Linked DNA regions of Streptantibioticus cattleyicolor NRRL 8057 = DSM 46488. The protein of the gene in region 2 binds, or shares a complex with, the protein of the main gene of each other region. Links are inferred from orthologs where the notes say so. Each region holds a gene or a part of one and is shown on either strand. Other genes may lie near its edges.

Region 1 (11,150 bases), 1.9 Mb from region 2 along the record:
TCCGGGCGACCCAGAAGAAGAGGATGTCGTACCCGGTGACCAGCACGGAGTTGGGGTAGAACTTCGCGAGCGACTCGGTCCGCCCGGGCCAGCCGAGGGTGGAGAACGGCCACAGGCCGGAGGAGAACCAGGTGTCCAGGACGTCGGAGTCCTGGCGCCAGCCGTCACCGGTGGGGGGCTCCTCGTCCGGGCCGACGCAGACCACCTCGCCGTTCGGCCCGTACCAGACCGGGATGCGGTGGCCCCACCACAACTGCCGCGAGATGCACCAGTCGTGGAGGTTGTCGACCCAGTCGAAGTACCGCTTCTCCATCTCCTGCGGGTGGATCTTCACCCGCCCGTCGCGCACCGCGTCACCGGCCGCCTTGGCCAGCGGGGCGACCTTGACCCACCACTGGAGCGACAGCCGGGGCTCGATGGTGGTCTTGCAGCGCGAGCAGTGGCCCACCGAGTGGACGTACGGGCGCTTCTCGGCGACGATCCGGCCCTCGGCGCGCAGCGCCCCGACGATGGCGGAGCGGGCCTCCAGCCGGTCGAGCCCCTGGAACGGGCCGTGCGCGGTGATCACCGCGTGCTCGTCCATGACGGTCAGCGACGGCAGGCCGTGCCGGCGGCCGATTTCGAAGTCGTTGGGGTCGTGGGCCGGGGTGACCTTCACCGCGCCGGTGCCGAACTCCGGGTCGACGTGGGCGTCGGCGACCACCGGGATGCGGCGGCCGGTCAGTGGCAGTTCGATCTCGGTGCCGACCAGGTGGCGGTAGCGGTCGTCGTCGGGGTGGACGGCGACCGCGGTGTCGCCGAGCATCGTCTCGGCCCGGGTGGTGGCCACCACGATGGCGTCGTCCCCGTCGCCGTAGCGGATGGAGACCAACTCGCCGTCGTCCTCCTGGTACTCCACCTCGATGTCGGAGATGGCGGTCAGGCAGCGCGGGCACCAGTTGATGATGCGTTCGGCGCGGTAGATCAGCTCGTCGTCGTAGAGCTTCTTGAAGATGGTCTGGACGGCCTTGGACAGGCCCTCGTCCATGGTGAAGCGCTCCCGCGACCAGTCGACGCCGTCGCCGAGGCGGCGCATCTGGCCGGAGATCTGGCCGCCGGACTCCGCCTTCCAGCGCCACACCCGCTCGACGAACGCCTCCCGGCCCAGGTCGTGGCGGGACTTGCCCTCCTTGGCCAGTTCGCGCTCGACCACGTTCTGGGTGGCGATGCCGGCGTGGTCCATGCCGGGCTGCCAGAGCACCTCGTACCCCTGCATGCGCTTGCGGCGGGTTAGGGCGTCGATGATCGTGTGCTCGAAGGCGTGGCCCAGGTGGAGGCTGCCGGTGACGTTGGGCGGCGGGATGACGATGGTGTACGGCGGCTTGTCGCTCTTGGCGTCGGCCGCGAAGTAACCGCGTTCTACCCAGCGCTCGTACAGCGTTTCCTCTACCTCGGCCGGGACGTACTGGGTCGGCAGATGGTCAGGGCTGCTGCTGGGCCCGCTGTTGGGGCGCTGGTTCATCTCGGTCACGCGGCAATTCTAGGGCGGCGGGGGCGGCGTCCCGCACCCGCCGGGCCCGGGGCGCGGGGCCCCGGCGTGCCGGTGGCAGCGGCCATCGGCAAGGATATGGGCCGCGTACACGTCAACGGGAGGAACCCCATGAGCTTCAACCAGCCGCCGCCCAACCCGTACGGGCCGCCGCAGCCGCCCGCGCCCCAGCCGGGCTACGGCTACCCGCAGCAGCCGCCGGCGGCCAACCCCTACGCGCAGCCGCAGCCGCAGGGCCCCAACCCGTACGCACAGGGCCCCGCACAGCCGCCCGCGCCGCCGTACGGCCAGCCGCCGGTGCCGGGGGCGCCGGGCCCGTACGGGCAGCCGCAGGGGTGGGGGGCCGGCCCGGTGCCGCCGCCGCTGCCGGTGAAGAAGAGCAACAAGGGCAAGATCGTCGGCATCGTGGCCGGTGTCGTGGTGGTCGCCGCGATCGCGGTCGGCGCCGTCACCCTGACCGGCGCCACCTCCTCCGGCGGCGGCTACAAGCTCGACACCCCGGCGACGGTGCTGGGCGGCCAGTACACCAAGGACTCCACGATGCCGGGCGCCACCGGCGGCGACTCCGACACGCAGAAGGGCTCCGACAAGGGCATCACCGACGCCACCTCGGTGCGCGGCGCCTGGAAGAGCAGCAAGGACGAGATCATCCTGGGCGGCGCCTACGGTGACGTCACCGACCCCAAGTCGGCGGTGGGCACCCTGCTGTCGGCGGCCGGCATGAAGGACGCCACGGACCAGAAGCCGTCCGGTTTCGACGGTGACCTGATGCAGTGCGGGGTGAAGGACTTCGGCATCTACAAGGCCCCGTTCTGCGCCTGGGGCGACAACAGCACGGTCGCGCTGGTGATGTGGAACGGCAACCCGGACACGGTCGCCACCGGCGGTCTGCCCACTCCGCCGTCGACCGCCGACTTCGCCCAGACCGTGGCGAAGCTGCGCGGCGAGATACGCGTCAAGAAGTAACCCGCACCGACGCGGCACCGACACCAAAGGGGGCGCCCGGATCACTCCGGGCGCCCCCTTCGCGCTACAGGACGCTACGCGCTCTTCTCGTGGCGTTCGCCCTCGTCACCCCGAGTGCGGGGGACGAGAGTGGGGTTCACGTTCGAGTGAACGACTTCCTTGGTGATGACGACCCGGGCGACGTCCTTGCGGGACGGCACCTCGTACATCACCGACTGGAGGACCTCCTCCATGATGGCCCGCAGGCCACGGGCGCCGGTGCCGCGCAGGATGGCCTGGTCGGCGATGGCCTCCAGCGCGGAACGCTCGAACTCCAGCTCGACGCCGTCCAGCTCGAAGAGGCGCTGGTACTGCTTGACCAGCGCGTTGCGCGGCTCGACCAGGATCTTCAGCAGCGCCTCGCGGTCCAGGTTGTGCACCGAGGTGATCACCGGCAGGCGGCCGATGAACTCCGGGATCATGCCGAACTTCACCAGGTCCTCGGGCATGATCTCGGCGAACTGGTCCACCGAGTCCAGCTCCCGCTTGGAACGGATGGTGGCACCGAAGCCGATCCCCTTGGCCCCGGCCCGGGCCTCGATGATCTTCTCCAGGCCGGCGAAGGCACCGCCCACGATGAAGAGCACGTTGGTGGTGTCGATCTGGATGAACTCCTGGTGCGGGTGCTTGCGCCCGCCCTGCGGCGGCACCGAGGCGGTGGTGCCCTCCAGGATCTTCAGCAGCGCCTGCTGGACACCCTCGCCGGAGACGTCCCGGGTGATCGACGGGTTCTCGCTCTTGCGGGCCACCTTGTCGATCTCGTCGATGTAGATGATCCCGGTCTCGGCCTTCTTGACGTCGTAGTCGGCCGCCTGGATCAGCTTGAGCAGGATGTTCTCCACGTCCTCGCCGACGTATCCGGCCTCGGTCAGGGCGGTGGCGTCGGCGATGGCGAAGGGGACGTTGAGCATCCGGGCGAGGGTCTGGGCGAGCAGCGTCTTGCCGGAGCCGGTGGGGCCGAGCAGCAGAATGTTGGACTTGGCCAGCTCGATGCCGTCGTCGTGGCCCGGACGGCCGTTCTCCCCGGCCTGCACCCGCTTGTAGTGGTTGTAGACGGCGACCGACAGCGCCTTCTTGGCGGGCTCCTGCCCGACCACGTAGCTCTCCAGGAACTCGTAGATCTCCCGGGGCTTGGGCAGGTCCTCCCAGCGCACCTCGGAGGACTCGGCGAGCTCCTCCTCGATGATCTCGTTGCACAAGTCGATGCACTCGTCGCAGATGTACACACCAGGCCCTGCGATGAGCTTCTTCACCTGCTTCTGGCTCTTTCCGCAGAACGAGCACTTGAGCAGGTCGCCGCCGTCACCGATGCGTGCCACGAGGTGCTTCCCCTTCGCCTGGGATCCGCTTCGCTCAGCGGAACCTGGTGCTTGCCGGGTCGTCCGGGTCCCTGTCAGTGTGCGGCTGACGCCGCGGGGCCCCCGGACCCCCCTCCGACGGTACCTTGCCGAGCCCTGGGTGTGGGCCCCCCTTGAACCGACTCGTCGCCGGCCCAAGGGCGGGCCCGTGGTTTCCGGCCCTGTACCGGGCCGGTGGTCAGGCCGAAAGCGCGGCCTTGCGGGAGGAGGTGATCTGGTCCACGAAGCCGAAGCTGAGCGCGTCCTCGGCGGTGAGGATCTTGTCACGCTCGATGTCCTCGCGGATCTGCTCCTCGGTGCGGTGGGAGTGCTTCGCCAGCATCTCCTCCATCTGGACCCGCATCCGGGTGATCTCGTTGGCCTGGATCTCCAGGTCGGAGATCTGCGCCCGGCCGGTCTCGGTGTACGGCTGGTGGATCAGCACCCGCGCGTTGGGCAGCGCCATCCGCTTGCCCGGGGTGCCGGCGGCCAGCAGCACCGCGGCGGCCGACGCGGCCTGGCCGAGGCAGACCGTCTGGATGTCCGGCTTGACGAACTGCATCGTGTCGTAGATCGCCGTCATGGCGGTGAAGGAGCCGCCGGGCGAGTTGATGTAGATCGAGATGTCCCGGTCCGGGTCCATCGACTCCAGGCACAGCAGCTGCGCCATCACGTCGTTGGCGGAGGCGTCGTCGATCTGCACGCCGAGGAAGATCACCCGCTCCTCGAAGAGCTTGGCGTACGGGTCGTACTCACGGATGCCCTGCGAGGTGCGCTCGACGAAGCGCGGCACGATGTAGCGGGCCTCCATGCCGTGCGAGCGGGAGGCGTCCACGCCCTGCTGGAGGGCGAGCGGGTTGCGGGTGTTCATGGATCGGTTCACCGTCCTGAGGGGTGAGCGGGAAGGGGAAGCGTAACTGTCCGGTGCGCCGGGGCCGCGCCCGGCAGGGCTCCGCGCGGGCGGGGCTCAGGCACCGGTACCGCCACCACCGGGGACGTCCGCGGCCGTGTGCATGACCTCGTCGATCAGGCCGTACTCCTTGGCCTCCTCCGCGGTGAACCAGCGGTCGCGGTCCGCGTCGCGGTTGATGGTCTCGACGGACTGGCCGCTGTGCTGCGCGGTGAGCTGCTCCATGCGCTTCTTGGTGCGCAGCAGCTGCTCAGCCTGGATCTTGATGTCGGAGGCGGAGCCGCCGAGGCCGGCCGACCCCTGGTGCATCAGGATGTCGGCGTTGGGCAGGGCGAACCGCTTGCCGGGGGTGCCGGCGGTCAGCAGGAACTGGCCCATGGAGGCGGCGAGGCCCATGGCGATCGTCACGACGTCGTTCTTGATGTACTGCATCGTGTCGTAGATCGCGAAGCCGGCGGTCACGGAGCCGCCGGGCGAGTTGATGTAGAGGTAGATGTCCTTGGTCGGGTCGGCGGCGAGCAGCAGCATCTGCGCGCAGATCCGGTTGGCGATGTCGTCGTCCACGGCCTGGCCGAGGAAGATGATGCGTTCATCGAGCAGCCGGTTGTAGACCGCGTCACCGAGGCCCGGTCCGCTCGGGGCGCCGTTGGCGGTGGGCATCAGGAGTCCCGGCATCTCGATCTGCGGAGTCGTCACGTATCCACCTGCTCGTTGTCGGACGGCGACGCCGTCTTTCGCGTCTTACGTCGTCTTCTCGAAAGGGCCGGGGAGGAGCGGCGCGCCTTTCGCCTTCCGTCCCTTCTCAGGGTCTCCCTGCCCTCGTTACTACGGACCCTAACGCCCTGGTAGGGCCCAGCAATCCCGCACACGGAACTGTTCGCTGTGAGCGCAGGCAGGGGGTACGAGGGTTGGTCCGGCCGTCCGCGGGAAGGGCGCGGACGGTACCGACGGGGACGGGCCCGGACGCGTGGGTACGCGTCCGGGCCCGTCCCGTGAGACGTGCGACGGGGCTCAGCCCTCGTTCTTCTCCTCGGACTCCGCGGCGGCCTCGGTGGCCTCCTCGGCGGACGCCTCGACCGTCTCGGCGGTCTCGTCCTCCTCGTCGAGGTCGACGACCTCACCGTTGGTGTCCTTGACCGTGGCGGCCTCGACGACCGCGGCCAGCGCCTTGCCCCGGGCGACCTCGCCCACCAGCATCGGGACCTGGCCGCCCTCGACGACCGCCTGGGCGAACTGGTCGGGGGACATGCCGGAGGAGGCGGCGCGGCGCATCAGGTGCTCGGTGAGCTCCTCCTGGTTGACCGAGAGGTTCTCCTTGGAGACCAGCTCGTCGAGGACGAACTGGGTCTTGATGCCCTTCTTGGCCTGCTCCTCGAGCTCGGCGTCGTACTCCTCGGCGGTCTTGCCCTCGCGCTCCAGGAACGACTCCCAGTTCAGCCCCATCATCGGGAACTGGTGGTGCTCCAGGTTGTGCTTGCGGGTCTCGATCTCGTCCTTGAGGAGCTTCTCCGGGACCGGGACCTCGACCAGCTCCAGGAGGGCGTCGAGCACCTTCTCCTGGGCCTGGGTGGCCTGGTCGTACTTCTTGATCCGCTCAAGACGCTTGACGCTGTCGGCGCGCAGCTCCTCGAGGGTGTCGAACTCGCTGGCGAGCTGGGCGAAGTCGTCGTCGAGCGCGGGCAGCTCACGGGCCTGGACGGCGGTGACGTCGACCTTGACCTCGGCCTCACGGCCGGCCGCGGAGCCGCCCTTCAGCTCGGAGGTGAAGGTGGCGGAGGCGCCGGCCTCCAGACCGGTGACGGCCTCGTCGATGCCGTCGAGGAGCTGGCCGGAGCCGATGGTGTAGGTGACACCCTTGGCGACGCCGTCCTCCAGCACCTCGCCGTCGACCTTGGCCTCCAGGTCGATGACGACCACGTCGCCCTCGGCGGCGGCCCGCTCGACCGGGGTGGTGGAGGCGAAGCGCTCGCGGAGCTGCTCGACCGACTTGTCGACGTCCTCGTCCGAGACCTCGACGGCGTCGACGGTGACCTCGATGCCGGAGTAGTCCGGGATCTCGAACTTCGGCCGGATCTCGACCTCGGCGGTGAACTTCAGCTGCTCGTTGTCGTTGAACTCGGTGATGTCGATCTCGGGCTGGCCGAGCACGCTCAGCTCACCCTCGTTGACCGCCTCCGTGTAGAACTTCGGCAGCGCGTCGTTGATCGCCTCTTCGAGCACCGCGCCGCGGCCGAACCGCTGGTCGATGATGCGTGCGGGGATCTTGCCCTTGCGGAACCCGGGCACCGTGACCTGCTGGTTGATCTTCTTGTACGCCGCGTCGAGGCTGGGCTTGAGCTCCTCGAAGGGCACCTCGACGGTGAGTCGAACCCGGGTGGGGTTCAGAGTCTCCACGGCGCTCTTCACGGTTGGGTCTCCTTGGGCTGACATCAGGGGCTTGTGTGGCCGACGAGACGTACTTGCTTGGGCCTACCTGGGGTTCCGGCCCCTACGTCGCCCCGTATACAGGGCCAGCCTGCATAGTACCCGGTACCCGTGACACGGCGGTCGCACGGTGGGCGTGTTCGAACGTCTGGTCGGGGTGGCCGGATTCGAACCGACGACCTTCCGCTCCCAAAGCGGACGCGCTACCAAGCTGCGCCACACCCCGTCGGTGCGACACGTAGCGTACATGGCTCCGCACACCACGACCGCAATATTTCCGCGCGGGGTCCCGCGAAGGCCCGGCCGGGGCCGTGGCCCGGGGGCGGAGGTCGACCCGCTACGATTCGGTGTGCCAGAATGACTGGCCGTTGCGGGCGTAGCTCAATGGTAGAGCCCCAGTCTTCCAAACTGGCTACGCGGGTTCGATTCCCGTCGCCCGCTCCACACCGGCCCCGGCGCCGGGTCACGAGGGTGTTCCCCGTGGTCCGGCCGCCGGGGCCGGCCGTTTTCCCGGCGGCTACAGTGCTCGCCATGGAGATCTGGGTCAATCCGGCGTGTTCCAAGTGCCGCTCGGCGGTCTCGCTGCTGGACGCCGAGGGCGCCTCGTACACCGTGCGCCGGTATCTGGAGGATCCGCCGAGCGCGGCGGAGATCACCGAGGTGCTGGCGTGGCTCGGCCTGGAGCCGTGGGACATCACCCGCACCCAGGAGGCCGTGGCCAAGGAGTTGGGCGTGCGGGAGTGGCCGCGCACCCCGCAGGAGCGGCAGCGCTGGATCGACGCGCTCGCCGCGCACCCGAAGCTCATCCAACGGCCCATCATCACCGCCGACGACGGCAGCGCGGTGGTCGGCCGCACCGAGGAGGCCGTCCGCACGGCGCTCGCCCGCACCCAGGGGTAACCGGTTCGGCGCCGCGCGGCCGTGCCGTGGCGGCGCACCCGCGGGTGCGCCCGGTCAGAGCCTTATCTGGTTGATCGTCGAGGCGATCGACTCCATCAGGCGGTTGATCGACGGGGCGAGCCCCGATGAGGCGAGGAAGAAGCCGAGCAGTATGGCCACGATGGCCGGGCCCGCCTTGATCGATCCGCCGCGCATGAGAACGATCAACACGATCGCCAACAGCACGACCACGGACAGGGAGATGGCCACTCGGGATCACTTCCTCGCTCGGTACGCCTCGCCGGACGGGGGGTGGGCCGCCGGACGGGGGTGCGTCGCCGCCCCTGCTCCCCCGCGCCGACCATCGTGCCACCTGCGCGGCGCGAGCAGGACCCGTCGGGCCGCCCGACACCCGCGTGTCGTACGGGTGTTGGAGCAGCGGTCCGGTCATACCCCGCCAACGCCCGGGTTACTCACGGCAGATGATGAGCAGCGCGCGGTCGTCGTTGGTGTCCTTGGCCACCGCTTCGATCAGCGGGTAGGCCGCGCCGCGGAAGCCGTGGGCGACGTAGCGGTCGGCCTCGCCGATCAACCGGTCGATGCCGTCGCCGAGTTCGCGGCCGGGCAGCTCGACCAGGCCGTCGGTGAAGAGCAGCAGGACGTCCCCGGTGCGCAGGGTGCCCTTGACGCCGTGGAACTCGGCGTCCGCGGCGATGCCCAGCGGCATGCCGTCGGCCGCCTTCTCCTCCCAGCGTCCGGTGCCGGCGATCAGTTGCATCGCGGGCAGGTGGCCGGCCGAGAGGAGTTCGTAGTCGCCGCTCTCCAGGTCGAGCACGAGGTGGGCGGAGGTGGCGAAGCCCTCCTCCCAGTTCTGCCGCAGCAGGTAGCCGTTGGCGGCGCTGAGGAACTGGTGCGGCGGCAGCGAGCCGAGCAGCCCGCCGAAGGCCCCGGAGAGCAGCAGGGCGCGCGAACCGGCGTCCATGCCCTTGCCGGAGACGTCGGCCAGCACCGCCTCCAGGACCCGGCCATCACCCGAACGAGTGGCCACCACGAAGTCACCGGAGAAGAGCTGGCCGCCGGCCGGGCGCAGCCCGATCTCGGCGTGCCAGCCGGCCCCCAGCTCCGGCAGCCGGCTCTGCACCCGGATGCGTTCGCGCAGGTCGAACAGCATGGTGCCGCCGCGCCGCCAGGGCACGCCGACGCGTCTGCGGAACTGGGCGAGCATCAGGCCGCCGAAAGCGACCCCGCCGACCACCAGCACGGTGCCCGGGGAGACCCCTCGGCTGTGCGGGCCGGTGCCGAGCACGGCGTCCTCGACGATGAGCGCGGTGGCCGCGCCGGCGTAGAGCACCAGCAGGCTGGCCGGGCGGAGCATCAGGCCGCCGATGATCACCGGGAAGACCAGGGCGGTCGGCGGGACCCAGGCGGGCGCGACGCTGGTGGCCCAGGCCAGGGTGGGGACCATCGTCGTCTGTATGGTCAGCGCCAGCCAGTCGGAGCCGTTGCCGCGGAAGTACTCGACGGAGGACCGGCGCACCATCGTCCAGGCCCGCCGTGCCGATCTGCGGATCTGGGCCCGGATGCCGTCGTGGACGGGGCGCGGCAGGGCGTCGCCGCGCACGCTGCGCACCACTTCGGCCGTGCGGCCGATGCCCTCTTCAGTCCCGTCCGTCCCGCCCTCCCGCCGGTCGTACCACTGCCCCTCGCCCTCCCCGGGCTCCCGGCACGCGGATGCCGGCACCCTCATCGGAGAGCGCTTCGCACTCCTGCTCTCCATCCCGTTCTCCTGAAGCGCCGAGCGCGCCACTGCCGGCTTGCCGTTCGTGGGTGACCTTATCCACCCGTTCGGCGGTGCGTCGATTCACGACTCGCCGGACGAAGGCGGATGAAGGGATCCTGTCACCGGGCGTTCGAAAAGGAGTCGCTCATCCGGGGAGCCGTTGATAGGCAGGGGTCATGACAACGGATCTGCGGGTGCTGGAACCGGAGCACTGGGACCACTGGTACGGGCGGCTGGAGCGGGCGTTCGGGGGCGCCGACGACGCCGAGGAACGGGCGTTGTGGCGTGATCTGACCGAGTTCGAGCGGTCGTTGGCGGTGTGGGACGGCGGTGAGGTGGTCGGCACCGCGGGGGCGTTCTCGTTCCAGGTGTCGGTGCCGGGCGGGGCGGCGGTGCCGGCGGCCGGGGTGACCATGGTCAGCGTCCAGGCCACGCACCGCCGCCGGGGCGTGCTCACCTCGATGATGCGGCGCCTCCTGGACGACGTGCGCGGACGCGGGGAGCCGCTGGCCGTGCTGACCGCCTCGGAGCCGGGGATCTACGGGCGGTTCGGGTACGGGCTGGCCACCCGGCAGATGCGGATCGAGCCGGACACCGACCGGGTGCGGGTGCTCGCGCCGCCGGAGGCGGACGGGGTGCGGCTGCGGGTGGCCGATCCGCGCGAGGCGGTGGACGCCTGCGAGGCGGTCTACGCGCGCCGGGTGCCGCTGCGGCCGGGGGCGCCGGTCCGGCCGCCGGGCTGGGAGCACCTGCCGCTGCTGACCGGCCAGTGGCGGCGGGAGGGCGCCGGCGAGCTGCTGTGCGTGCTGGCCGAACGGGACGGCGAGGTGACCGGGTACGCGCGCTACGCGGTCAGCCCCGCCTGGGAGTTCACCGGTCCGCGGGGCGCCGTCCTCCTGCGTGACCTGGAGGCGCTGGACCCCGTGACCTGTGCGGCGCTGTGGCGTTACCTGTTCAGCGTCGACCTCACCTCCTCGGTGCGCGCGGGGAACCGGCCGGTGGACGATCCGCTGCTGCACCTGGTGTCGGACGTGCGCCGCTGTGACGTGCGGGTGCGGGACGGGATGTTCCTGCGGGTGGTCGAGGTGGGGGCGGCGCTGACGGCTCGGGCCTACGCGGCGCCGGTGGACGTGGTGCTGGAGGTCACCGATCCGTTCTGCCCGTGGAACGAGGGGCGGTGGCGGCTGAGCGGGGACGCCAAGGGGGCCTCGTGCGAGCGCACCGGGGACGCGGCCGATCTGGTGGTGGGCGCGACGGAGCTGGGCTCGCTCCACCTGGGCGGGGTCT
Region 2 (15,702 bases):
GCCAGGCGCCGCCGCAGCCGGGGCTCGGTGGCCGGGTCGGCGGCGAGCGCCGCCCACCTGGCGCGGGCGGGCAGCCGGGTGCGGCCGAGCAGCAGCAGATGGCGGGCGCCGCGGCGGTGGAGTTCGGTGGCGAGCGCCAGGCCGATCTCCCCGGTGCCGCCGGTGATCACCACGGTGCCCGCGGCGATGGCGTCCAGCCCGCCGGTGGCGGTGCCGGGTGCGGCGGTCTCCTCGGCGGTCAGGAGGTCCAGCGCCGCGTACTCGCGCGTCCCGGCGCGGTGGCGTACCCGGGGCCGGCGGTCGTCGGCGGCGAGTTCGGCGGCGGCCACCGCGGCGAGCCGGTCCGCCCGGTCCGGGCCGAAGTCGACCTCGACCGTCCGGGCGCGCACCGTGCGCAGTTCGGCGGGGAGCGCCCGGTACAGCCCCGCGGCCTCGCCGGGCACCGTCCCCCGGGTGATCCGCAGCACGGTCAGCGAGGGCAGCCGGTGGCCGGCGAGCACCTGGCGCAGCAGCGGGAAGCGGAGCCGGAAGGTGTCGGCGGCCGGGGCGCCGGCCGGCCACCAGTCGGCCAGGTCGACCACCGCGGCCAGGCGTTCCCCGGCGGCGAGCCCGCCGTGCGCGGCCAGGACGGTCTCCAGCGCCTCCGGTCCGCCGGGGATCCGGTCGGCGCGCACCACCAGCGCCCGGCACCCGGGCACCCCGGCGAAGAGCCGGTCCGCCGCCGCCTCGGACGCCTCGTTGACCAGGACCAGGTAGGCCCCGGGCTCCGGCGCGGCGGTCTGCGGCACGGCCGACGGACGCCACCTCGGCACCACGAACGCCTCCCGCGCCCCGCCGCCGGTGCCCCGCTCCCCCACCCAGTGCCGGTCGCGGCGGAACGGGTACGTGGGCAGCGACACCGGACGCGGGCGCCGCCCTGGCCACAGCGCGGCCCACTCCACCTCGCCGCCGGCCGCCCACCGCCGGGCCACCTCGCCGAGGCCGCCGTCGTCCGCCGGTTCCCCGGCCGATCCGTCCAGGAACGCCCGCAGCCGCTCCCGCAGCCCGGCCACCGAACCGGCGACCACCGCGAGGCGTTCGGCCATCGCCGCCCGCCCGGTCTGCAAGGTGTACGCGATCTCCGGCAGCGACGGGGCCGGCTCGTCCGCCAGGAACTCCAGCAGCGCGCGCACCGCGTCCCGCAGCGCACCGGCGTCCCGCGCGGACAGCGGCACCACGCACGGCCCGTCCGCCGCCCCGGCCCACGCCGCCGGCTCCTCGGTGAACTCCTCCAGCACCACATGGGCGTTGGTGCCGCCCATGCCGAACGAGCTGACGCCGGCCCGGCGCGGCAGCGGACGTCCCGACGCGTCGGTCAGCCGCGGCCACGGGGCCGTCTCGCGCTGGACGCGCAGCGGGGTGCCGTCCAGCCGGATCATCGGGTTGAGCCGGTCGACGTTGCGGGTGGCCGGGAGCACCCCGTGGCCCATCGCCAGCAGCACCTTGATCATCCCGGCCAGGCCGGCCGCCGCCTCCAGGTGGCCGATGTTGGTCTTGACCGACCCCAGCGCGCAGCCGGCCCCGTCCGGCAGCGGCGTGTCGCGCTCCCGGTACAGCTCGGTGAAGGCGGCGGTGATCCCGGCGACCTCGATCGGGTCGCCGAGCCGGGTGCCGGTGCCGTGCGCCTCCAGGTAGCCCACGGTCGCCGGATCGATCCCGGCCGAGCGGTAGGCCCGCTTGAGCAGTTCGGCCTGGGCGTCGGCGTTGGGCGCGGTCAGCGACTGGGCCTGGCCGCCGTGGTTGACGGCCACGCCCTTGATCACCGCGTGGACCCGGTCGCCGTCGGCGCGGGCCTTGCTCAGCGGCTTGAGCACCAGCGCGCAGACCCCTTCGGCGCGCGCGTAGCCGTCGGCGCTCTCGTCGAACGTCTTGCACCGGCCGTCCGGGCTGAGCGCCCCGGTCCTGGCGTACGCCTGGTGCTGGCCGGGGTCGCAGATCACGTTGACGCCGCCGACCAGCGCCTGCTCGCAGCCGCCCGACCGCAGCGCGTTCACCGCCTGCTCCACCGCCACCAGCGAGGAGGAGCACATGGTGTCCACCGCCACGCTGGCGCCGTGGAAGCCGAACGCGTAGCTGACCCGGTTGGCGACCACCGACGGCGAGGTGGCGACCGCCCGGTGCGGCTCGGTGCCGGTGAGCCGGTCGCGCAGTACGGCGGCGTAGTCGCTGTGGCAGACGCCGACGAACACCCCGGTGCGGCTGCCGCGCAACGCGGTCACGTCGTGCCCGGCGTCCTCGAACGCCTCCCAGGCCACCTCCAGGAAGAGCCGCTGCTGGGGGTCGATCAGCTCGGCCTCCCGCCGGGAGATCCGGAAGAAGGCGTGGTCGAAGCGGCGGATGTCGCGCAGGAAGCCGCCGCGCTGCACGGGGGCGTCCGGCAGCCGGCGCTGCGCCTCGGTGTCCCAGCGGTCGGCCGGCACCTCCCCGACCGTCTCCCGCCCCTCGGCGAGGACCCGCCACAGCTCGGCCACCGAGTCGGCGCCCGGGAAGCGGCCGGCCATGCCGATCACGGCGATCGCTTCGGCGTCGTCCCCGGCGTCCTCAACTGCCGGGCGGGGCGCGGCGGGTGGCGTCCCCGGGGCCGGGCGGCCGGCCACCACCCGCGCGATGTCGGCGAGCGTGAACGCCTGGAAGAGCCGGGACGGGTCCACCTCACGCTCCAGCCGTTCGGCGGCCTGCTGGGCGAAGGCGGTCAGGGAGAAGCTGTCCAGCCCGAGGGTGCGCAGGTCGGTGCCGTGGTCGAGCCGGTCGCGCGGCACGCCGAGCGCGTCGGCCATGACGGGGGCCAGCGCCTCCGCGAGCGCCGCGTCGGCCGCCGGGTCCGCGTCGTCCTCCGCCCGTGGTGCCTCCGGTGCCGGACGGGGCGCGGGCGCCGGGGCCGCGGTGCCGGTGTCCCGGTCCAGTGCCGCGCCGGCCAGCGCCGCCGCGACCGCCGGGTCGGTGACCTCCTTGACGGTGCGGACCCGGGCCAGCGGGGCGCCGTCGGACTCGCGCAGCAGCGTCGCCGTGAGCCGCAGCCGGGTGCCCTCGGCCCGCGCGGCGTCCAGCCGGAAGACCACCGCGTCGTCGGGGCCGCAGTTGCCGAGGTAGACCACGTCCCGCTCGGCGGTGGCGGCGGCCCTGGCCCACTCCGCGGTGCCCTCGGCCACGCCCGCGGCGGCCAGCGCGCGCCGCAGGTGGAGGCGTTCGCAGTGGTCGTGGATGTGCGGGTAGGAGGCGAAGTACAGCAGCCCGGCGCCGTTGAGGTCGTAGTAGGGGTTGAGCCGGTAGGTGTGGGTGAACAGCGGCTCGCCGCCGCCGGGTCCGCCGTCGCCGTCCGGCAGCGGACGGGCCGGGTCCGCCCGCCGGGCCGCCATGAACTCCCGGTGGAATTCGGCCTGTCCGGCGTCGGCCGCCGGCACCGCCGTCCCCTCGGGGGCCGCCGGGCGGACCGGCACCAGCGCCCCGGCGGCGGCCGGCTTGGCGAAGACCGTCATCAGCCGGGCGGTGAGCACCGCGCCGCCGCTCCGGCACTCCACGTCGCTGACGTAGGCGCCGTCGTCCACCCGGGCCAGCTCACCGGCCAGCCGGAGCCGGTCGCCCTCGCGGAACGCGCTCAGCGGCTGCCCGGCGGACACCCGGATACGGACGAACACCGGCAGCGCCCGGTCGCCGGACGGATCCGTCAGCTCCGTCACCGGGCGCCCGAAGTGCTCGGCCAGCAATTCCCAGTGGAAATCGCCGATTTCCTTGAAGAGCCAATTCTCGGAGAGCCCGCCGACCGCCATCTGCGGCAACGCCAGGCGCACTTCCCGGAATCCCATGAACGTCCCCTTCAGGCATCACCCTGGCCACCGTGCGGAGGCGGTGTTTCCAGCCGTTACCCCGCGCCGTATTCGACCAGAGGGCCGGCGCCGGACGGGACCCCTACCGCCCCTTGTTGCCCCCGCGCCGAGGGCGTCGCCCACCCCGGTAGGGGCCGGCCGCCACCCGTACCCCGGGGGCCGGTGCCGCGTCGGCCGGGGTTCACCCCGTCGCGGCGCCCGGCACGGCGCCTCGCGGCGTCGCCGGACCGACCGAGCAGGCCCCGGGGGTTCCCCCGCGGGGCAGGGGACGAGGCCGATCCGGCGCCTCGCGACGCACCGCGCCGGACGCCGCTCCTCACCGGGCAAGCCCTGGCCGACGCGGCACTTGCGGGAAGAGCGGCCCGGTCAGCAGCGTGGCGCGCACCCCGGCCGGGCGGAACGCCACCGCGACGGCGCCCACCGCCTCGGCCGGCGGCTCCAGATGGGTCAGGTACCAGGTGCGGCCGGCCGCGGCGACCGGGGCGGCAGCGGCGGCCCCCAGCGGCACCCGGAACGAGTCCAGCGGGGTGGCGAGCCCGGTGCCGGCCGCCTTGACCACGGCCTCCTTGCGGGTCCAGCAGCGCTGGACGGCGGCGGCCCGGGCGTCCGGCGGCAGGGCGTCGAGCTCGCGCCGCTCCTCGGGGTGGAAGTGGCCGGCCACCGCGGGCCCGGCCAGGTCCGCCCGGAACCCCTCCACGTCCACCCCGACCGGCCCGGCGGCCAGGGCCAGCAGCGCCAGCTCCGCGCAATGCGAGAGGTTGAATTCCAAACCAATTCCCGCCGGAGGCCCGGCCACCACCGGCTTCCCGTACCGCCCGGCACCGAACCGGAACTCGTCCGGACGAGCCGGGACGTACCAGGACAACACCCGGCGCACAAAAGCGTGGCTGATCACGAACTGCCGCCGGTGCCGGGCGAAGACGAAAGAATCGGCTCGTTTCCGCTCCTCGTCCGAAAGCACCGTGTAGAGCGCATCGGGATCGTCCTGCCATGAGTTCAGGCGAACCGCCCACACCCGCACCTCGCCGGCGCCCGGCCACCGTCCGGCGACCTCCGCGGCCACCGACCGGTCCACCCGGCGCACCGCCCACGGCACCCCCGGAAATCCCGGCGGATTCCCCGGGGACCGCCCCTCCGCGACACCGTCCGGTACCGCCTCCGCGATCTTCCCGGCACGGCCGCCGGGGTTTTGCAAATCGGCACCCATCGGGTCATTGCACACCGCACCCGCCACCCCGGGTACCCCTATGTTCGCCCACCGCGGATAGGGGGCCGCCGGGGTTGGCCGCCACCCCGCACGACCTCGCCGGACGGCTCCCGACGGCACTCCGTTCCGCGCATCGGCGTCATATACACCATGATTCGCGTCACTTCGCCGCGGGAACGACTCTCCACTAGGGTGGGAATCAGTCACTCAGAGGGGTGGGGGCGGGCCGCGACGGCCGTCCTCGCAGATGACGACGGTGGACCGGGCACGATCGGTTCCGGGGACGTCCTGCCGCCACCACCGCCTCGGCACAGGGGAACGGGGAGCTTCAGGTGCTATTCGACCGTGACGCCGCGATATCCCGATTGAACACCATGCTCACGGAATGCGCGAAGCACGAAGGAAGCGTTGCGGTCATTCGCGGCAGTACGGCCACCGGAAAGACGGAACTCCTGCACGCGTTGGGCGAATCGGCCGCGAACAACGGCTTCCGGGTGCTGAACGCCCTCGCCGGACCCATGGAGCGGTCTTTCCCCTACGCACTCCTGGAACAGATTTTTCCCGACCTCGGCCCGCTCGCCCCGCCGGCCGCCGGGAACTTCTCCGCCGATTCCGCCCCGGAAACCCCGGACGAACACCCGGTGGTACCGCCCAGCGTTCTGCGCCACGTTCACCGGACCGCCACCGAACTGGCCGCCCGGCAGCCGCTGTTCATCGGCATCGACGACGTCCACCACGCCGACCCGGCCTCGCTGCAGTGCCTGCTCTACCTCATCCGGCGCTTCCGTTCCTCGGCCATCGCCCTGGCGGTCACCGACAACCTGCACGACCCGGGCGGACGCACCTTCTTCGGCGAGCTCCAGTACCAGCCGCGCATCCTGCGCGTCATGCTGGGCGTGCTCAGCCCCGCGGGCGTCGCCGGGATGGTCGCCCAGGCCCTGGGCGCCAAGGCCGCCGACCGGTTCGCCGGCGAGTTCAACGCGGTCAGCGGCGGCAACCCGCTGCTGCTGCGCGCGCTGCTCAACGACACCCTGGCGCACGACGACGCCCCCGGCTTCCCCCGCCCGCACCCCGCCGACGCCTTCCAGCACGCCGCGCTCGCCTGCGTACGCCGCAGCGGCCCGGACAGCGTGCGGGTGGCGCACGGCGTCGCCCTGCTCGACCGGGCCACCCCGGTGCCGCTCCTGAGCGACCTGGTCGGGGTCGGCCCGCGCACCACCGAGGAGGTGCTGCGGCTGCTCACCGACTCCGGCCTGCTGGACGACGGCCGCTTCCGCCACCCCGCGCTGCGCACCGCCGTCCTGCACGACCTGCCCCGGGCCACCGCCAACGAACTGCGCAGCCACGCCGCCCGGTTGCTGCGCACCAGCGGCGCACCGGCCACGGCGGTCGCCGAACACCTCCTGGAATGCGGCCCGTTGCGCGAACCGTGGGAGGCCCCGCTGCTGCGCGCCGCCGCCGACCAGTACCTCGGCGACGGCAAGGCCGTCCTCGCGGCCGGCTGCCTGGAACTGGCCAGCCGCTGCGGCTCCGACGACGACCAGCAGCGCCTGGCCGACCTGTCCGCCGCCGCCAACATCACCTGGCGGCTCGACCCCAAGGCCACCGCGCTCCAGCTGGAATCACTGGCCACCGCGGCCCGCGAGGGCACCCTGCCCTCGGTGATGATGCTCCGGCTGATCCGCACCTTCCTGTGGTGGGGGCTGGAGGAGGAGGCGGTCTCCGGCACCGGCCGGCTGCCCGCCGAGGACGCCGACCCCGAGTACCCGGGCGAACTGCTCACCACCTGGCTGCGGCTGGCCACCACCTACCCCGGCGCCCTGGCCCGGATGTCCGGCCCGCTCGGCCCCAACCCGCCGGTGCCGGTGCCCCCCGTCGCCCCCACCGACACCCTCCATCTGCACGCCGGCCGCGCCCTGTACACGGCGCTGCGCGGCGGCGACGCCGACGCCGTCGTCACCGGCGCCGAGCACGTCCTCCAGCGGGTCCGGCTCAGCGAGCAGTCCCTCGAACTGCCGATGTCGGCGCTGCACGCGCTGGTCTACCTCGACCGGCTGGACGCCGCCGAGACCGGGCTCGACCGGCTGCTCACCCAGTCCGGCAAGCACCACACCCCGGCCTGGGACGCGCTGTTCACCTCCACCCAGGCGCTGATCGGGCTGCGCCGCGGGGACCTGCCGGGCGCGCTGCGCCAGGCCCGCGACGCGCTCACCCTGATGCCCACCCACGGCTGGGGCGTGGGCGTGGCGCTGCCGCTGGCCACGCTGATCGAGACGTACACCGCGATGGGCCGCCACGACGCCGCGGCCGAGGTGATCGAGCAGCCGCTGCCGGAGGGCACCGGCCGCACCCGGTTCGGGCTCCACCACCGCTACGCCCGCGGACTGCACCACCTCGCCGTGGAGCAGTACCAGTCGGCGCTGGCCTGCTTCCTGTCCTGCGGCGAGGACATGACGGCCTGGCGGGTGGACTGCCCCGGGCTGGTGCCGTGGCGCTCCGGGGCCGCCGAGGTGTGGCTGCGGTTCGGCAAGCCGGAGCGGGCGGTGGCGCTGCTCACCGAGGAGCTGGCCCGTACCGGCGCCGCGGCCTGGCGCACCCGGGCCGCGGCGCTGCGGCTGCTGGCCGCCGCCCGCCCGTCCGACCGGCGGCCACGGCAGCTGTCCGAGGCGCTGACCGCCGCCCGGACCGCCGGCGACCGTTACACCATGACCCGCGTCCTGGCCGACCTCGGCCACACCCAGCAGCAGCTCGGCAACGGCACCGAGGCCCGGCAACTCATCCGGCGGGCCTGGCGGCTCGCCCAGGAATGCGGCGCCGAGCAGATCCAGCGCTCCCTGCTGCCCGCCTCCGCCCGCCCGGCCCCGACCCTCCCCACCGACCAGGACGCCGACCCCCTCACCGACGCCGAACGCCGCGTCGCCTCGCTGGCCGCCCAGGGGTTCACCAACCGCGAGGTGGCCGCCAAGCTCTTCATCACGGTGAGCACCGTCGAACAGCACCTGACCCGCGTCTACCGCAAGTTCCGCATCAAACACCGCGAACAACTCCCCACCAGCCTCGGCCTCGACGTGGCCCGGCAGGCGTGACCGTCCGGGTGGCCGGGCGCCAATAGGGGACGGTACGGGTTCGCACCGCCGTCGCGCCTGCCTAGGGTCCTTCTGACGGATCTCCGCGGCGTCGCGACGCCCGGCACGCCCTCTCGCCGCACCGGCCGAAAGCCCAGGTACGCCCAGTACGAGGGCTTCCGGCCGGCACACCGAGAGCACGCACCGGACGCCGCTCCTTCTCCCACGGAGATCCGTCAGCAGGACCCTAGCCTGGGCGCGGCGGCGGCCCGGCCCGGCGGCGGGGCGGGCGCCGCGCGGCCTTGCCCCGGCCCCGACACCGCAGGGAGTGGACCCCGCCTTGACCGACCACCACGACGACTACGACGTGTGGATCCGCCGGTTCCACCCGGCCCCCGAGGCCGCCGCGACCCTGGTGTGCTTTCCGCACGCGGGCGGCTCGGCCTCCGCGTACTTCCCGTTCTCCAAGCTGCTCTCGCCCGGCGTCGAGGTGCTCGCGGTGCAGTACCCGGGGCGCCAGGACCGCCGTTGGGAGCCGCCCGCCCGCAGCGTCGAGGAGCTGGCCGACGCCGTCGCCGCCGTCCTGCACACCAACCTGACGGGGAGGTTCGCGCTCTTCGGCCACAGCATGGGGGCCGCGGTCGCCTTCGAGGTGGCCCGGCGGCTCGAACGGGAGCAGGGCCTGCGCCCGGCCGCCCTGTTCTGCTCGGCCCGCCGCGCCCCGACGGTACGGCTGCCCGCGGTGTGGGAGCGCGTCCCCGGCGACGAGGACGTCGTCGCCGAACTGCGCAAGCTCAGCGGCACCGACGCCGCCATCCTCGACAACCCCGATCTGCTGCGCATCTTCCTCCCGGTGATCCGGGCCGACTACCAGGTGGCCGGCGGCTACCTGGCCGGCCCCGACGCCACCGTCGACTGCCCGATCACGGTGCTGGCCGGCGACCGCGACCCGGAGACCTCGCTCGCCGAGGCCCGCGGCTGGGCGGCGCACACCAAGGGCGAGTTCGACATGCACGTCTACCCGGGCGGCCACTTCTTCATCGAGGAGCACCGGCCCGCCATGGCCGAGGTCGTCGCCGGCCGGCTGCTCCCCGCCTGACCCATCCGACCCGGAGACGACACATCATGACCGAGCGGCTGTTCACCTCGGAGTCCGTGACCGAGGGCCACCCCGACAAGGTGGCCGACCGGATCAGCGACACCGTGCTCGACGCCCTGCTCACCGAGGACCCCGCCGCCCGGGTCGCCGTGGAGACCCTGATCACCACCGGCCAGGTCCGGCTGGCCGGCGAGGTCGCCACCACCGCCCGCCCCGCCCTGCCCTCGGTGGTCCGCGCGGCCATCCTGGACATCGGCTACGACACCTCCGCCAAGGGGTTCGACGGCGCCTCCTGCGGAGTCTGCCTCTCGCTGGCCACCCGGTCCCGTACCGCGAGCGACGACGCCGTCGCCGCTCAGGGCGCCGGCGACCAGGGGCTGATGTTCGGCTACGCGTGCGCCGAGACCCCCGAGCTGATGCCGCTGCCGATCACCCTGGCGCACCGGCTGGCCCAACGCCTCACCGCGGTACGCAAGGACGGCACGCTGCCGTACCTGCGCCCCGACGGCAAGACCCAGGTCACCATCGCCTACCAGGGCGACCGCGCGGCCCGGCTGGACACCGTGGTGGTCTCCGCGCAGCACGCCGCCCACATCGACCTCGACACCCTGCTCGCCCCGGAGATCAGCCAGTTCGTGGTGGAGGCCGAGCTGAAGGCGCTCATCGAGTCCGGGGTCCAGCTCGACATCGACGGCTACCGGCTGCTGGTCAACCCCACCGGGCGCTTCGAGACCGGCGGCCCGCTGGGCGACGCCGGGGTCACCGGCCGCAAGATCGTCATCGACACCTACGGCGGCATGGCCCGCCACGGCGGCGGCGCCTTCTCCGGCAAGGACCCCTCCAAGGTGGACCGCTCCGCCGCCTACGCCATGCGCTGGGTCGCCAAGAACGTGGTCGCCGCCGGCCTCGCCTCCCGCTGCGAGATCCAGATCGCCTACGCCATCGGCGAAGCCGCCCCGGTCGGGCTGGCCGTGGAGACCTTCGGCACCGAGACCGTCCCGGTGGCCCGCATCGGCCGCGCCGTCACCGAGGTCTTCGACCTGCGCCCGGCCGCCATCGTCCGCGACCTCGACCTGCTGCGCCCGGTCTACGCCGGCACCGCCGCCTACGGCCACTTCGGCCGCGAACTCCCCGAGTTCACCTGGGAACGCACCGACCGCGCCGCCGCGCTGCGCGCCGCCGTCCACTGAACGCACCCGCCGGAGAACGCGGAACGGGCCCGCGCGTCGAATGACGCACGGGCCCGTTCCGTACCGACCGGGTCCGCCCGAGGGCGGACCCGGACCGGCGGGGTGTTACTTGATGATCTTGGTGACCTGGCCGGCACCCACGGTACGACCACCCTCGCGGATGGTGAAGCGCAGGCCCTCCTCCATGGCGACCGGCTGGATCAGCGAGACCGTCATGGAGCTGTTGTCGCCCGGCATGACCATCTCGGTGCCCTCGGGGAGGGTCACCACGCCGGTGACGTCGGTCGTCCGGAAGTAGAACTGCGGACGGTAGTTGTTGAAGAACGGGGTGTGGCGGCCACCCTCGTCCTTCGACAGGATGTAGGCCGTCGCCTCGAACTCGGTGTGCGGAGTGACCGAACCCGGCTTGATGATGCACTGGCCGCGCTCGACGTCCTCGCGCTTGATGCCGCGGAGCAGCAGACCGACGTTCTCACCGGCCTGGCCCTCGTCGAGCAGCTTGCGGAACATCTCGATACCGGTGACCGTGGTGCTGGTCTTGGTGTCCTTGATGCCGATGATGTCGACGGTCTCGTTGACCTTGAGGACACCGCGCTCGATACGACCGGTGACCACGGTGCCGCGGCCGGTGATCGTGAAGACGTCCTCGATCGGCATCAGGAACGGCTTGTCGACGTCACGCTGCGGGGTCGGGATGGCCTCGTCGATGGTGTGCATCAGACCGAGGAGCTTCTCGCCCCACTCCTTGTCGCCCTCCAGCGCCTTCAGCGCGGAGACGCGGACGACCGGAGCGTCGTCACCCGGGAACTCGTACTCGTTGAGGAGCTCACGGACCTCGAGCTCGACGAGCTCCAGGATCTCCTCGTCGTCCACCATGTCGGCCTTGTTCAGGGCGACGACGATGTACGGAACACCGGCCTGGCGGGCCAGGAGCACGTGCTCCTTGGTCTGCGGCATCGGGCCGTCAGTGGCGGCGACCACCAGGATGGCGCCGTCCATCTGCGCCGCACCGGTGATCATGTTCTTGATGTAGTCCGCGTGGCCCGGGCAGTCCACGTGGGCGTAGTGACGCGCCTCGGTCTGGTACTCGACGTGCGCGATGGAGATGGTGATACCGCGCTGACGCTCTTCCGGCGCCTTGTCGATCTCGTCGAACGGGGTGAACGGGTTGATGTCCGGGTACGCGTCGTGCAGCACCTTGGTGATGGCCGCGGTAAGGGTCGTCTTACCGTGGTCCACGTGGCCGATGGTGCCGATGTTGACGTGCGGCTTAGTCCGCTCGAACTTCGCCTTCGCCACTGGGGTCCTCCTGTGGACTGGTTCTGTAACGCCACTCGATGGCGCCAGTTCAACTTGCCGGGTTGGTGAGGACCCCGAAGGGCCTTACAAGTGCCAACCCGCGGATTGGGTTACCGGCCGCCGGGGCATCCGCCACCACCTTACGGTTTGCGGCGGAATGCCCCGTACTGCCTAGTGTCAAGCCTAAGGCTTGAGCCACGCCTTCAGAACAGCGTTACTCGCCCTTGGCCTTCGCGATGATCTCCTCGGCCACGTTCTTGGGAACCTCGGCGTAGGAGTCGAACTGCATGGAGTAGCTGGCCCGGCCGGACGTCTTGCTGCGCAGGTCGCCGACGTAACCGAACATCTCCGACAGCGGGACCAGGCCCGTGACGAGCTTCGCCCCGGAACGGTCCTCCATGGACTGGATCTGGCCGCGCCGCGAGTTCAGGTCGCCGATGACGTCACCCATGTAGTCCTCGGGCGTGGTCACCTCGACCTTCATCATCGGCTCCAGCAGCGCCGGGCTGGCCTTCCGCGCGGCCTCCTTGAACGCCATCGAACCGGCGATCTTGAAGGCGAGCTCGGAGGAGTCCACGTCGTGGTAGGCACCGTCGAGGAGCTTGACCCGGACACCGGTGAGCGGGTAGCCGGCGAGCACGCCGAACTCCATCGCCTCCTGGCAGCCCGCGTCCACCGAGGGGATGTACTCCTTGGGGATGCGACCACCGGTCACCTGGTTCACGAACTCGTAGCCGTCGCCCTCGAGCGGCTCGATCGAGATCTGCACCTTGCCGAACTGGCCGGAACCACCAGTCTGCTTCTTGTGCGTGTAGTCGACCTTCTCGACCGCCTTGCGAATGGTCTCGCGGTAGGCGACCTGCGGCTTGCCGACGTTGGCCTCGACCTTGAACTCGCGCTTCATGCGGTCCACGAGCACGTCCAGGTGGAGCTCGCCCATGCCCGCGATGATGGTCTGGCCGGTCTCCTCGTGCGTGGAGACCTGGAAGGACGGGTCCTCCTCGGCCAGGCGCTGGATGGCGACACCCAGCTTCTCCTGGTCGCCCTTGGACTTGGGCTCGATGGCGACCTGGATGACCGGCGCCGGGAACTCCATCGACTCCAGGATCACCGGGTTGGCCGCGTCGCAGAGGGTCTCACCGGTGGTGGTCTGCTTCAGACCCATGACGGCGACGATGTCACCGGCACCCACCGACTCGATCTCCTCACGCTTGTTCGCGTGCATCCGGTAGATCTTGCCGATGCGCTCCTTCTTGCCCTTGACGGAGTTCTGCACCTGCGTACCGGCCTCAAGACGCCCGGAGTAGACCCGGACGAAGGTGAGCTTGCCCAGGTGCGGGTCGCTCATGATCTTGAACGCCAGGGCCGACAGCGGCTCGTCGTCGGACGGCTTCCGCTTGACGACCTGCTCCGGGTCGCCGACCGCGTGGCCCTCGATGGCCTCGACGTCCAGCGGGGAGGGCAGGTACTTCACGACCGCGTCGAGCAGGGGCTGCACGCCCTTGTTCTTGAACGCGGTGCCGCAGAACACCGGGGTGACGGTGGTGCCGTCGCCCTTGCCGGAGTTGATGGTGATGCGGCGCACGGCCGCGGTCAGCTGCTCCTCGGAAGGCTCCTGGCCCTCCAGGTACAGCTCCATCATCTCCTCGTCGTTCTCGGCGACGGACTCCAGGAGCTTGCCGCGCCACTCCTCGGCGGCCTCGGCGTGGGTGTCCGGGATGTCGACGACGTCGTACATCTCGCCCTTGGCCGCCTCGGCCGACCACACCAGCGCCTTCATGCGGACCAGGTCCACGACGCCCTTGAAGTCGGCCTCGGTGCCGATCGGCAGCTGCATCACGATCGGGGTCGCGCCCAGGCGGTCCGAGATCATGTCGACGCAGCGGTGGAACTCGGCGCCGGTGCGGTCCAGCTTGTTGACGAAGCAGATCCGCGGCACGCCGTAACGGTCGGCCTGACGCCACACCGTCTCGGACTGCGGCTCCACGCCGGCCACACCGTCGAAGACCGTCACGGCACCGTCGAGCACGCGCAGCGAACGCTCCACCTCGACGGTGAAGTCGACGTGGCCCGGGGTGTCGATGATGTTGATGGTGTGGTCGACGTCGTCGACGTTCCAGTGACAGGTCGTCGCGGCCGACGTGATGGTGATGCCGCGCTCCTGCTCCTGCTCCATCCAGTCCATCGTGGCAGCGCCGTCGTGGACCTCACCGATCTTGTAGCTCACGCCGGTGTAGAACAGGATCCGCTCGGTGGTCGTCGTCTTGCCCGCGTCGATGTGGGCCATGATCCCGATGTTGCGGACCTTGGCCAGGTCAAGTGAAGTGGTGGCCATATGGCTCAGTCTTCTCTCGGTTCTCGATGGGGGTAGCGACTACCAGCGGTAGTGCGCGAAGGCCTTGTTGGACTCGGCCATCTTGTGGGTGTCCTCGCGGCGCTTGACGGAGGCGCCAAGACCGTTCGAGGCGTCGAGCAGCTCGTTCATCAGCCGCTCGGTCATGGTCTTCTCACGGCGGGCACGCGAGTAGCCGACCAGCCAGCGCAGCGCCAGCGTGGAGGAGCGGGCCGGACGGACCTCGACCGGCACCTGGTAGGTCGCGCCACCGACACGGCGGCTGCGGACCTCGAGGGTCGGCTTGACGTTCTCCAGGGCGCGCTTGAGCGTGATGACCGGGTCGGTGCCGGTCTTCTCGCGCAGCCCCTCCAGGGCGCCGTAGACGATGCGCTCGGCGGTGGAGCGCTTGCCGTTCAGCAGGACCTTGTTGACCAGCGAGGTGACAAGCGGAGAGTTGTAGACCGGGTCGATGATGACCGGCCGCTTCGGGGCAGGGCCCTTACGAGGCATGTCTTACTTCTCCTTCTTGGCGCCGTAGCGGCTGCGGGCCTGCTTGCGGTTCTTGACACCCTGGGTGTCCAGCGAACCGCGGATGATCTTGTAGCGAACGCCCGGCAGGTCCTTCACACGACCGCCGCGCACGAGCACGATGGAGTGCTCCTGCAGGTTGTGGCCCTCACCCGGAATGTAAGCGGTGACCTCGATCCCGCTGGTCAGACGCACACGCGCGACCTTACGCAGGGCCGAGTTCGGCTTCTTCGGGGTGGTCGTGTACACACGCGTGCAGACGCCCCGGCGCTGCGGGGAACCCTTGAGCGCGGGCGTCTTGTTCTTCTCGACCTTGTCCTGCCGGCCCTTGCGGACCAGCTGCTGGATCGTAGGCACCGTTTCTCCGGTTTCTGTGTGCCGATCTCGATAAAGCTAACCTGGGGATCCTGCACGGCCGGGCGCCCCGGCCACCGGCACGTTCCCCGACCCACGCGGTCGGGTGTGTCGGAGCCTTTGGCAGGTACCCGCGGAACGGGCTCGGCTCACATCATGCGGATGTCGCAGTCTCGGCGCCCCGCGCTGGTCGCCAGCCGCCGGAAGGCTGAAGGCGCGCACGCAAGGACCCGGGGACACCCCAGGCACAAGGTCAGAGCGTACCTAGCGTATGGGCTGCGGTCAAAACAAATGCACACGCGAACGACACGCCGGGCCCCCAGGTCGCTGAGCCCACGGTAACCGCCGCGCGGCCCGCTGGGAAGACGTCTCCCCCGCGCGCCGTCCAACGCCGCAGGGCGGCCGTCCCGTTGGGGGGACGGCCGCCCTGCGGCTTCACGCGAGCGGTCGGGCTCAGGCGTTGTACGGACCGTAGTCGTAGTCCTCCAGCGGGACCGCCTGGCCGGAGCCGGTGCCGAACGGCGAGTAGTCGATGTCGTCGTAGCCGACGGCCGAGTACATCGCGGCCTTGGCCTCCTCGGTCGGCTCCACCCGGATGTTGCGGTAGCGGGACAGACCCGTACCGGCCGGGATGAGCTTACCGAGGATGACGTTCTCCTTCAGGCCGAGCAGCGCGTCCGACTTGGCGTGGATCGCCGCGTCGGTGAGCACCCGGGTGGTCTCCTGGAACGAGGCCGCGGACAGCCACGACTCGGTCGCCAG

What was found.
Region 1: the proteins of rpsG (region 2) and tig are in contact, whole or in part, in a crystal structure (PDB 3GTY), measured with the Thermotoga maritima proteins. The link is inferred for Streptantibioticus cattleyicolor NRRL 8057 = DSM 46488 from one-to-one orthologs. Residues at the interface, in WP_004081843.1 of Thermotoga maritima: Lys34, Lys52, Lys55, Glu59, Arg62, Gln63, Glu66, Asn67, Lys69, Val71, Arg95, Ala109, Lys110, Lys111, Gly112, Arg113, Pro114, Glu117, Glu121, Ile124, Ala125, Tyr127, Asn128, Asn129, Thr130, Gly131, Lys135, Asp139, Arg142, Met143; in WP_004081061.1 of Thermotoga maritima: Glu122, Val124, Val129, Leu130, Tyr133, Glu188, Gly259, Ile262, Tyr263, Glu266, Ser270, Glu273, Gln274, Glu277, Arg308, Gln311, Ile312, Ser315, Tyr316, Glu325, Arg329, Arg336, Leu363, Phe366, Trp367, Arg373, Leu377, Arg381, Leu384, Glu387.

The regions. Positions count from the first base shown.
Region 1 is NC_017586.1:1,838,119-1,849,268, forward strand. The notes cover bases 4,990-7,891. They hold tig (trigger factor), read right to left. Parts: upstream 7,187-7,891; coding sequence 5,792-7,186; downstream 4,990-5,791. Other genes in these bases: SCATT_RS08050 (ATP-dependent Clp protease proteolytic subunit), read right to left, coding at 4,990-5,455; SCATT_RS08070 (arsenate reductase family protein), read left to right, coding at 7,736-7,891. Also shown: SCATT_RS08030 (valine--tRNA ligase), read right to left, coding at 1-1,501; SCATT_RS08035 (hypothetical protein), read left to right, coding at 1,640-2,494; ATP-dependent Clp protease ATP-binding subunit ClpX, read right to left, coding at 2,569-3,852; SCATT_RS08045 (ATP-dependent Clp protease proteolytic subunit), read right to left, coding at 4,070-4,681; more of SCATT_RS08050, read right to left, coding at 4,838-4,989; more of SCATT_RS08070, read left to right, coding at 7,892-8,104; SCATT_RS08075 (hypothetical protein), read right to left, coding at 8,159-8,353; SCATT_RS08080 (PP2C family protein-serine/threonine phosphatase), read right to left, coding at 8,553-9,830; SCATT_RS08085 (GNAT family N-acetyltransferase), read left to right, coding at 10,040-11,150. UniProt on the Bacillus subtilis protein: Involved in protein export. Acts as a chaperone by maintaining the newly synthesized protein in an open conformation. Functions as a peptidyl-prolyl cis-trans isomerase.
Region 2 is NC_017586.1:3,786,568-3,802,269, reverse strand. What follows is about bases 12,834-15,702. They hold rpsG (30S ribosomal protein S7), read right to left. Parts: upstream 14,569-15,702; coding sequence 14,098-14,568; downstream 12,834-14,097. Other genes in these bases: SCATT_RS16845 (DNA-directed RNA polymerase subunit beta'), read right to left, coding at 15,394-15,702; rpsL (30S ribosomal protein S12), read right to left, coding at 14,572-14,943; fusA (elongation factor G), read right to left, coding at 12,834-14,058. Outside these bases: SCATT_RS16890 (beta-ketoacyl synthase N-terminal-like domain-containing protein), read right to left, coding at 1-3,842; SCATT_RS16885 (4'-phosphopantetheinyl transferase family protein), read right to left, coding at 4,180-4,959; SCATT_RS16880 (AAA family ATPase), read left to right, coding at 5,403-8,156; SCATT_RS16875 (thioesterase II family protein), read left to right, coding at 8,476-9,234; metK (methionine adenosyltransferase), read left to right, coding at 9,261-10,424; tuf (elongation factor Tu), read right to left, coding at 10,530-11,723; more of fusA, read right to left, coding at 11,938-12,833.